DNA from 3 places in the Gordonia sp. NPDC062954 genome. Region 2 is predicted to be linked to each of the others. Evidence: riboswitches for the same ligand, from Rfam matches in the RefSeq annotation. Region 2 holds a riboswitch; each other region holds the start of a gene.
What was found. A riboswitch is a leader RNA that binds a small molecule or an ion and turns the genes downstream of it on or off. The one in region 2 is predicted to bind S-adenosylmethionine.

Region 1 (3,430 bases), on a different contig from region 2:
CTCGGCGATGACGTGGCATCTCTTTGTTGATTCCGAGACGAACCTCCTGGGTGGCTGGAGCTATGAGGCCGGTCATCTCGTCTATCAGCAGTGGAACACGATGTCAGAGGTTCGCTGTCAAGAACAGCTTGGCTCCTACGACGGTAGGTCGGCGGCAGATCTGTGGGGCTTCACCTCAACGCTGAGCGATGTCCTCGGTGAAATCGCCCGGGTTCCATTGCGGTGGGAGCCGCAAGGCGGCCTGCTGAACGACTCTTCACAACGAGCGGAATGGGTCATCGCGTCGATCGCCGAACAAGCTCGACCGGCTCTTGCGGGCAGGCAAAAAACCGAGGACGAGCCCGCCGACCGTCGCCTGCTGTGGATGGAGCGTCGTCAAACCGTCAGTGTGGCGATCTGGTTCAACCCGATGGGTCCGACGGTCACCAGTATGGAGGTTTGTGCCCTGCCCGACGGGGCCGAATACCTGATGTACTACCGCCGACACCCATCGGCGCCCTACTACTGCGTCCTCGGCCCTGTCAGTGACGGCCCTCAATTGGCGCGGTACCAGGAGGACGGAACCAAGCTGCTGGTTGACGGTACACTCCCGAATGTTCTTGTGCAGTGGAATAATCCAACCGCTACGGCCGAGGAAGTGCCGCAGGTGCTTCGCAATAGGGTTATTGAGGTCGCGCAGCAGTCCGGTACCGATTTGGCCGCCGAAGCGGCATGGATCGCTGAAACGATCGGCCAGCCTTGGAAATTTGTTGATCATGAAACAACAGAGCGCGATCGCGTGCGCGCGGCTGCGGCCGAAGCAGCTGCTGCCCGGCCCGCCCCCGATCATGGCTTCGCCCAGTGGTGGGAGCAGGCCTCCAGCTTCGACAACTCAGTTGCCAACTTTAAGGAACTGCCGGATGCCTGGGATGGATCACTGAACGTGCTGAAGGGCAACGAGTATCTGGGAATGCTCGATGTCGGTCCGATGTTGCTGACTTACTCGTCAATTGGCACCCCCGACCCTGACCAAATCGGATGAGGGCGAGCGCACGGGGTGACATCGGTATGGGCAGCACGAGCGTCTTTGCGTGCCGGTTCCCGGATGTGTGACCCACTTACCGCGTTGCAGAAGGGCTGTCGCACCGGATTCGCGCGTAGTTCGGAGTCGTACGATGGCATTCTGAAGTCTCGTCCTGCCGCCAACGACGAAGACGTCGAGACATCTCGGCGTCTCTCTCGGGGGAACTAATGGCTCGATCGAAGCACGCGCACTCAGACTTTGTGTGGCCAAACCGAGGCGAGCTGGTGCGCCATGCAGAAGACGACGATCTGTGGAAGCAGTACCTCAGGACCAAGGTTCACATCGACAGTCCCGCTGGGGGTGGAACGGTTTGGCCAGCCGAGAGCGGCGAGGTGTTGCCACCCCTTGGCCCTTTGCATGTCATTACAGCTGTCCAGCCCGACTCCGTGCCCACGAGTGACGAGAATGCTGCTCGCCTGTCGGTGTTGGATCATGAACTAGACACCGAGAGTGTTCATTTCATGCATGCCGTTGGGCTGAGCCTCGATGATGATTATCACGAGACCAGCAGGGCGGTATTCGGACTCACCGACGCCCGTGCCCGCGATATCGGAGGGCGATTCGGCCAGGTGGCGATCTTTGCCTGGCACGGCCGACGTTGGTCCTTGTTCGCGTGTGCGACCGACCGGCAGACTCACCGAGGTTGGCGGTGGATTCAAGACGGTAGTGCTCGCTGACGGTGCCGTAGTGATGGCGCTGTGCGGTGGCTGCAGCGCCTTCGAGATGCCTGCGACTCAAGAAGAATGTCGGTGCGCCTCGCTATATTGATGACGCTTCATGAGTCGCCGACCCCGACGCTCCGGCTGGGCGGCACGCCAACCCCACGTTCATGGGTGGCCCGGATGGCCGAAGCGGCCCGCACCGACCGGTGCCGGGCAAGAGCGCCTCCCCGCCGGAGGCTGCGAGTCGAAGAGATTCGCGTTATCTGACAACCGCCGACTACCCGCTCACGAACGCGGTGGGCACACAACCCCGCGAGCGTGCTGACCCAGGACCGACCGAAAGGAGACCGATCTCTGTGAAGCTCTACTACCACCCTGACTACGTCGCCGCCGGGTACGGCTTCGACACCACCCGCAAGTCCGGCTGGATCGCCGACTCACTGGCCAGCGACCCGATTGAGGGTGTCGAGGTCACCGCTCCGACGCCGCTGACCGTGCGCGACCTCACCCGCGTCCACGACCCCGAGTATGTGGCAGCAGTGCAGACCGGCAACCCGCAGTGGCTTGCCGAGTCGCAGGGATTCGCATGGGACCCCGCGTTGTGGCAGATGGTGCTGTCGTGCAACGGCGGCGTCGTGGCAGCGGCACGCAGCGCCCTGGATGAGGGCGTGGCCGGCTCGCTGTCCTCGGGACTGCACCACGCGCGTTACGACGAGGGCGCAGGATTCTGCACTTTCAATGGCCTGGTAGTCGCGGCGAAGAGACTGCTGCACGAGGGCGCAGCGCGGTCGGTGCTGATCCTCGACTTCGACGCACACTGTGGCGGCGGCACCGCCCAGCTCATCAAAGGTGACGAGCGCATCACGCAGGTCGATGTGTCGGTCAGCTCGTTCGACCGCTACCCGGGGCAGGCCAACTCGACCCTGACGCTGGTGCACAGCGCCGACGAGTACCTGACCACCATCAAGGGGGCACTGGCCCAGGTCGATGCCACCGCGATCGATCTGTGCCTGTACAACGCGGGGATGGACCCCCACGAAGACTGCGTTGTGGGCGGTCTGGACGACATCACCGCCGACGTACTCGCCTGTCGGGAGCGCATGGTGTTCGACTGGTGCCAACAGGGCGCTCTAGCGACGGCGTTCGTGCTCGCCGGCGGCTACATCTCCAGAACGCTTGATGAGGACGCCCTGGTGGAACTGCATCGACTCACCATCGGCGCCGCTGCCAATCTTCTGGCAGAGCCCTACTCACGTTTGTGACCTACTGCGCCCGCACCGGCCGGCCGCGCACGAGCCACAGTTGTCGGCGCTGCTGCACACAGTGACGAACCTGAGCTTGAATGTGTTGGACGACCGAACTTCGCTCATTGGCCGCTATCAGGGGCTGTCGGAGGACGTGCCGTGCCGTAGTGCACCCTGGGTGTCAGTCGTCGCAGAGCATGCAGGGTGTGAAGGAGCGAACCGATGACGGACGCGGCGAGAGTCGACGACGAATGGCTGAAATTGGGGTTGGGAGATGCCCATCTAACGATCGCCAGAGCAGTGTTTGAAACACCTGCCGATGTGAGGCCGTGGGTTAGTGTGCTAGCCCGCTTCGGACCCACGCCCGACAGGCTGAGGGAGGCCATCTTGGCGGGGCTCGACCCGGATGAGTTTATGGCTTGGCGATCGGCCGGTGTCCCTTCGCAGAATATCGGCCAATG
Region 2 (3,430 bases):
CCTGGACGACGCGGACCACCGGCTGCAGGTTGGACAGCTCGATTCCATAGGGCAGATCGACGGTCCACCGATCGGCGAGGACATCGCGGATCCTCGTACCGTCGAGCCCGATCGTCTCGGCACCATCGCGGATGACGCCGATGATGGCCGAGTCCGCCTCGGCGATGCAGTCGGTCTGGTCGGCTCCGCAATCGACCACGCGTCCCGTGTTCCATACCGGTTCGGTGGGATCGCGATACATCTGCCAGTTGTACAGACCGTGCTTGGTGAAATAGCCGACCAGGCCGTCGACGGTCCCGATGGGGTCGTATAGCGGGTCGGGCAGGTCGCAGATGGGGTCGCCCTGGACGCAGACCGAAACCACGGAGTCCTCGAGCTCACCGAAACCCCGGTTGCCATAGCCCTCTCGGGCGCCGCTCATGGTGAGTCCGGGGATCACGCCGATCAGTGAGAGTTCGATGCCACGGCCGGTCTTGTCCCCCACCCGCCGGGGATCGGCGTAGAGCTCGCCGGACAGGTCGTCGGTACTGATGTCGACGACGATCGGTTCGCCCTCGTCGTCGAGCTCCGGGTTCCCGTGCTCGTCGAGCAGTACGACCTTGTCGTCGCGGTCGTTGCCGATGTCGGAGAGGACGTCGCCGGCCACCCGCGCACCCTGCGAGTAGCCGGCGACCACCACCGGCGTGTCACAGTGATACTGGTAGCGCGCGATCGCCTGCTTCGTCGCGGCGTTGCCCTGCGCGACGCTGTCGTCGTAGCCCGCAGCGCCGAGCGGCCACAGGGTCGTCGGATAGTCGGCGTTGATCACTTTGTAGGGAGCGTCCGCGTAGCGCGGGTCGTCGTCGGCGGTCCCGGGCGTGTCATCGATTCCGGTGCCGCTGAAGCGTTGCTTGACGCCGATCATGTTCGCCGCGTCCGGGTCATTCGTCCCGCCGACGATGATCACGGCGCCCGCACCACAGTCGTAGTCGTCGTCCGAATCCGCCCGGGCCACGCCGGCCGGAAGGCAGTACGCGGCAGCCACCGCGAGAGCACTCGCTATGGCAACGAGCACGACCGTCATCCGGTGTGCCGAACGGCACCGAGCAGGCATCAGATCTCTTCTCGTCGCAGGGCCTGGGCTGGCGACAGCCTAGATCCGCGATCTCAAAGACCGCATCATCGTTCGTTAGACTAACGACTCTCACCTGGGGTTTCAGTCGCATTACGGCCGAAGTTCATCCTTTCGGACGACAGTTGTTCTCAGTTTGTGACCTGCCGATCCAGGCGTGTTCCGATCACCGCGAACAACACGGTTCTCAGCCGCGCAGGGGCGTGCTATATCCTTGACGCCAGGTCATGAGCATCAGCGTCAAGCCCCGGCTTGCTGATCGGCAACCCTCCAACCGCGGTGGGGTGCTCCGGGTGATGACCGGGTTGAGGAATGCAGATGCACTCCGAGGCAAGCGCGGGTCCGAAGGTCGGACCCCACCAGGGTCGTTGCACCCTGCCGACCGCAGAAAGTAGGACATGGTCATGTCTGACTCCACTGGCTCCGACGTCGTCGATCCCACGTCGAACTGGAGCTTCGAGACCAAACAGATCCACGCCGGACAGACGGCGGATCCCACTACCAATGCACGGGCACTGCCCGTTTACCAGACGACGTCGTACGTCTTCAACGACACCCAACACGCCGCTGATCTCTTCGGGCTCGCCGAACCGGGCAACATCTACACCCGGATCATGAACCCCACCCAGGATGCGGTGGAACAGCGAATCGCCGCGCTCGAAGGTGGCGTCGCCGCGCTCCTGCTCGCGTCGGGTCAGGCCGCCGAGACGTATTCCATCCTGAACATCGTCGAGACCGGTGGCCACGTGGTCTCCAGCCCACGGCTCTACGGCGGCACATTCAACCTGTTCCACTACACGTTGCCCAAGCTCGGCATCGAGGTGTCCTTCGTCGATGATCCCGAGGACCTGGACTCCTGGCAGGCGGCCATCAAGGACAACACCCGGGCGGTGTTCGGTGAGACCATCTCCAATCCGAACAACGAGATCCTCGACATCGAGGGCATCGCCGAGGTGGCGCACCGTAACAGCCTGCCGCTGATCGTCGACAACACGGTCGCGACGCCGTATCTGCTGAACCCGCTCGCCCACGGCGCGGACATCGTGGTGCACTCGGCCACCAAATACATAGGCGGCCACGGCACCGCGATCGGCGGTGCCATCGTGGACGGCGGCACCTTCGACTGGCGGGTACAACGCGACGGCGTCGATCTCTTCCCGGGCTTCACCACACCGGACCCCAGCTATCACGGTGCGGTGTTCGCCGACCTCGGTGCCCCGGCGTTTGCCCTGAAGGCCAGAGTTCAGTGGCTGCGCGACACCGGCGCGGCGATTTCTCCGTTCAATGCCTTCCTGTTGGCGCAGGGACTGGAGACGCTGAGTCTGCGCATCGAACGCCACGTGAGCAACGCACGTCGCGTGGCCGAGTTCCTGGAGGGTCACGCTCAGGTGGAGTCGGTGGCCTACGCGGGCCTACCGTCGTCGCCCTGGTACGACCGCGCCCAGAAGCTACTGCCGAAGGGGCAGGGCGCCATCGTCAGTTTCGAGATCATCGGCGGCGTGGATGCGGGCAAGAAGTTCGTGGACGCACTGACGTTGCACAGTCACGTGGCCAACATCGGTGATGTGCGATCACTGGTGATCCACCCCGCCTCCACCACCCACAGCCAACTGGCCCCGCAGGAGCAGATCGACGCCGGCGTCACCCCCGGTCTGGTGCGGCTGGCAGTGGGTATCGAGGGCATCGACGACATCATCACCGACCTGGAACTGGGGTTTGCTGCTGCCAAGTGATGTGTGGGACAAGAGCATTCATGTGACAACAGGCCAATGCGTCGACAATCGAGTGTGACGAAGAGTGAGTGAATTGTGTCGGTGAGTATCGAACCGCAAACCCAGCCCGCTGATCGCCCCGACTGGGAGCAGATGCCGGACGGGGCGATGTCCAGCGTCCGCATCGGTGCGGTATCTCTCGACAACGGCCAACGGCTCGACGATGTCACCCTGGCCTTCCAGCGCTGGGGGACATTGTCGCCCACCCGCGACAACGTCATCCTCACCCTGCACGCGCTGACCGGTGACTCACACGTCACCGGCCCCGCCGACGACGAGCACCCGACCGCTGGATGGTGGGACGGGCTGATCGGCCCCGGACTCGCCATCGACACCGACGAATGGTGTGTCATCTCGGCCAACGTGCTCGGCGGATGTCGCGGCTCCACCGGACCTGCATCGCCGGCCCCGGACGGGCGGCCGTGGGGCTCTCGCTTTCCGCAGATCACGGTGCTCGATCAGGTTCGCGCCGAACGAATCCTGATGGATCACCTGGGGATCACCGGAATCGGCTCGGTGGTCGGCGGGTCGATGGGCGGCGCGCGGG
Region 3 (3,430 bases), on a different contig from region 2:
GGCAAGAAGCGGGCCTTCGAGGTGCTCAACGGCCTGCAGATCGTCGACATCTCCAACAATCTCGGCGACTCGAAGTCGCTCATCACCCACCCGGCCACCACCACCCATCGCGCGATGGGTCCGGAAGGTCGAGCCGCCATCGGCGTCACCGACTCGGTGGTGCGGCTTTCGGTGGGGCTCGAGGGCGTCGACGACCTGATCGCGGATCTCGATCGGGCGCTGGGGTGAGGAAGTCGGCGGGCTGATCTCGATACGGCCCTCGGCTGGCGCCTCGGACCTACTCGATCACCGGAGAGTCAGCCCAACCGCTGGGCGACGTATCGAGGAGCGACGAACCTTCCTCCGGGTTGTGGGCGATCAGGAAGTCGTCAGGCATGCGCTATACCCAATGCGTTGAGGACGGTCGCGAGTTTGGCGGTGGTCTCGTCGAGTTCGTCCTGTGGGTCGGACTGGGCCACGATCCCGCCGCCGGCCCAGGTGCGCAGACTGTGGCGATCTGCGGCAAGCTGCAGGCATCGGATGGTGACCATCCACTCGCCGTCGCCGGCGTCGTCGCACCAGCCGACCGCGCCCCCGTAGAGCCCGCGTGGGTCTTCGACATCGCGGATCAACTGGGCGGCAACATCACTCGGTGTGCCACAGACCGCGGGGGTGGGACTGAGCAGCGCCGCGAGATCCAGCGCGGTGACCGACGGATCACGCAGCGTCGCGCGGATGGGTGTCGCCAGGTGCCAGATCTCGCCCGTGGAGCGGACCTCGGGGGTCGACGGTGCATCCAGATCCGAACTCAACGGGGCGAGCCGGTCGCGGAGGTAATCGACGACGAATCGGTGCTCGGCAAGGTCTTTCGACGACGACGCGAGCGCCTCGGCGGCCGCACGGTCCGCGGTAGGGTCGGCGGATCGGCGTGCCGAGCCTGCGTACGGTCGGCAGGTGACGACCCGACCGGTCTTGCGCAACAACACTTCCGGGCTCGAGCCGAGTAGCCACGAATCGTCGCCGATGACGGCCCCTACGTCCACGGCGAAGGCGTTGTGGTCGACATTGCCGCCCGCCAGTGCGGCAAGCAGATCGGTGACCTCAACCGGCTGCCCGATCACGATGTCGACGGCGCGGGCGAGGACCACCTTGTCGACCACGCCGTCGGCGATCTGTTTGATGGCTGCGACCACCCGGTCGCGGTGGGTTCGTGGATCGGGGTGGGCCGTCATGGACACAACCTCGCGCGGTGTCGGCGGCACCGGCGTCAGCGGTGCGGCGTCCACATCGAGGACTTTTGGTTCGACGAGCGCCGCATTGTCGGCTGGGTCGAAAGGGATTGCCCCGGTGATGGCCCGAACGTCACCCGTGGAGAGGGCTGCGCGGGCGGCGGCGGTGTCGGTGAACGCACGCCGACGACCACGGGCGCGGACGGTGCCGTGGGGTCGGGACAGCACGAACACCTCGCGGTCGTCGCCGTCGGAAGTGGACATGACCTCACGGTACCGGCGCGGCTCGCCGGGTTTCGCTCACGATGATCGGAAATTGACTCATCCGGGGCCGATGGGCGACTGTTGATGCGGGTCATGAGTGCCAGTGACAAGCCCCGGCTCGCTGGCCGGCAACCCTCCTCCGCGGTGGGGTGCTCCGGGTGACGACCCGGCTGTGGTCGAGGTGGCCACGGCAAGTGCGGATTCCCTAGGAGCGTTCATGTCCACTGTGCTGTCAGACCCATTCATCACGTCACTCGCGGCTGCGCCGCTGCCCGCGTGCCCGCAGCCGACCCCGATCCCGCCGCTGGCCGAGGTCGTCGGCGCCACCGCGCACGTTCCACTGTGCTCAGGCGGGTCGGTGCGCTATGTGAACCTCGACTACGCGGCCAGTGCGCCGGCGCTGGCCGCGGTGGCCGGCGCCGTGCAGGCCGCGCTCGGCCAGTACGCGAGCGTCCATCGGGGTGCCGGACATCATTCGCAGGTCACCACCGTCAGGTACGAGTCGGCCCGCGAGTCGGTACGAGCCTTCGTGCGCGGACGGATCGACGACGCCGTGGTGTTCACCCGCGGCACCACCGACGCGATCAATCTGGCCGCCCGGGCCACTCGCGGCGATGTCGTCGTCCTGGATATCGAGCACCACGCGAATCTGTTGCCGTGGACGGCCCGCGAGCGCGCCGGGGGCGCGCGGGTGGTGCGGGCGCGGTCGACGATCGAGGACACCCTGGCTGCGCTGGAGGCGGAGTTGGCGGCGGCGCCGGCTGCGTTGCTGGCGGTGACCGCGGCGTCCAATGTGACCGGTGAAGTGCTGCCGATCGGCCGGCTCGCCGCGCTGGCCCACCGACACGGCGCCCGCATCCTGGTCGATGCAGCCCAGCTCGTCGCGCACCGGCCGGTGTCGATGGTCAGCCACGGTATCGACTACCTCGTGTTCTCCGGCCACAAGCTTTACGCGCCGTTCGGCGCCGGGGTGCTGATCGGCCGGGCGGACTGGCTCGACGCGGCCGACCCGTACCTCGCCGGCGGCGGTGCGTCGGCGGCAGTCACCCTCGACGACGCAGCGTCGGCGAGTGTCGAATGGCGCAGCGGCGCAGCTCGACACGAAGCGGGATCACCGAACGTGCTGGGCGCCATCGCGATCGCGGCGGCCTGCGAGGCGTTGGCCGGCATCGGCTTCGAGACCATTGGTACGCATGAGGCGGAGCTGTTGGGTCGCTTCGACGCCGGACTGGCCGGGATCGCCGGCGTCGAGCTGCTGCGGATCTTCGACGACTCGACCGACCGGGTCGGTATAGCCGGGTTCGTCGTGGACGGTCACGCGCCCCGTGAAGTCGCCGAACATCTCAGTGACACAGCGGGAATCGGCGTGCGCGACGGAAAGTTCTGCGCACATCCGCTGCTGCAACGGCTCGGCTTTCCCGATGGTGCGGTGCGCGCGAGCTTCGGCCTGGGGACCGGCGCAGACGACATCAACCGTTTGGTGGAGGCGCTGCACCGATTGCAGGCCTGACACATCCGCGCACCGAGCGCGCATCCGCGCACGTCTCGACATGCGCGGATGCGCGATAGATGCGCGCGAAGCTCAGGCCTCGCCACGCTCCCACTGCTCGATGAGCTCGGCCTCCGCATCGTCGGTCAATGTGCCGTACAGCTTGAACCGCGCCATCCCACCGTCGGGGTAGATGTCCATGCGCGCCTCGGTCATCGGACGATCGAGGTCGATGACGAAGCGATGGCGGGTGTCGGGCTGCAGCTCGGTGCGGGGCAGGACCTCGAACCACTCGCCGTTCTCGCCGTCGCGACCCCGAACCGTCGCCGCGCCGGGAGCGTTGCCGAGGAAGTAGCTGGTGTCGAGTTCGACGAGGCTGACCTGGCCGCGCCCGGCCAGCCGGACCTGGACCCAGTCGTTGCCGTCGTCGCGGCGCCGCGAGGTCTCCCAGCCCTCGCCCATGTTGCGG

Region 1: it holds a riboswitch for S-adenosylmethionine, as region 2 does, so the genes downstream of both, ACIGKQ_RS24720 (hypothetical protein) here and ACIGKQ_RS14440 (bifunctional o-acetylhomoserine/o-acetylserine sulfhydrylase) in region 2, are expected to answer to the same signal.
Region 3: it holds a riboswitch for S-adenosylmethionine, as region 2 does, so the genes downstream of both, ACIGKQ_RS08920 (aminotransferase class V-fold PLP-dependent enzyme) here and ACIGKQ_RS14440 (bifunctional o-acetylhomoserine/o-acetylserine sulfhydrylase) in region 2, are expected to answer to the same signal.

What each region holds. Positions count from the first base shown of each region.
Region 1 is NZ_JBITWL010000048.1:7,570-10,999, forward strand. Features, by position in the region: gene ACIGKQ_RS24710 (hypothetical protein) at 1-1,021, shown strand, start outside; gene ACIGKQ_RS24715 (DUF3293 domain-containing protein) at 1,231-1,740, shown strand; SAM riboswitch class IV at 1,837-1,951, shown strand; gene ACIGKQ_RS24720 (hypothetical protein) at 2,082-2,987, shown strand; gene ACIGKQ_RS24725 (hypothetical protein) at 3,192-3,430, shown strand, end outside.
Region 2 is NZ_JBITWL010000014.1:10,777-14,206, forward strand. Features, by position in the region: gene ACIGKQ_RS14435 (cutinase family protein) at 1-1,093, opposite strand, end outside; SAM riboswitch class IV at 1,335-1,454, shown strand; gene ACIGKQ_RS14440 (bifunctional o-acetylhomoserine/o-acetylserine sulfhydrylase) at 1,516-2,844, shown strand; gene ACIGKQ_RS14445 (homoserine O-acetyltransferase) at 2,920-3,430, shown strand, end outside.
Region 3 is NZ_JBITWL010000006.1:193,903-197,332, forward strand. Features, by position in the region: gene ACIGKQ_RS08910 (O-succinylhomoserine sulfhydrylase) at 1-228, shown strand, start outside; gene ACIGKQ_RS08915 (isochorismate synthase MenF) at 369-1,472, opposite strand; SAM riboswitch class IV at 1,562-1,675, shown strand; gene ACIGKQ_RS08920 (aminotransferase class V-fold PLP-dependent enzyme) at 1,690-2,982, shown strand; gene alc (allantoicase) at 3,055-3,430, opposite strand, start outside.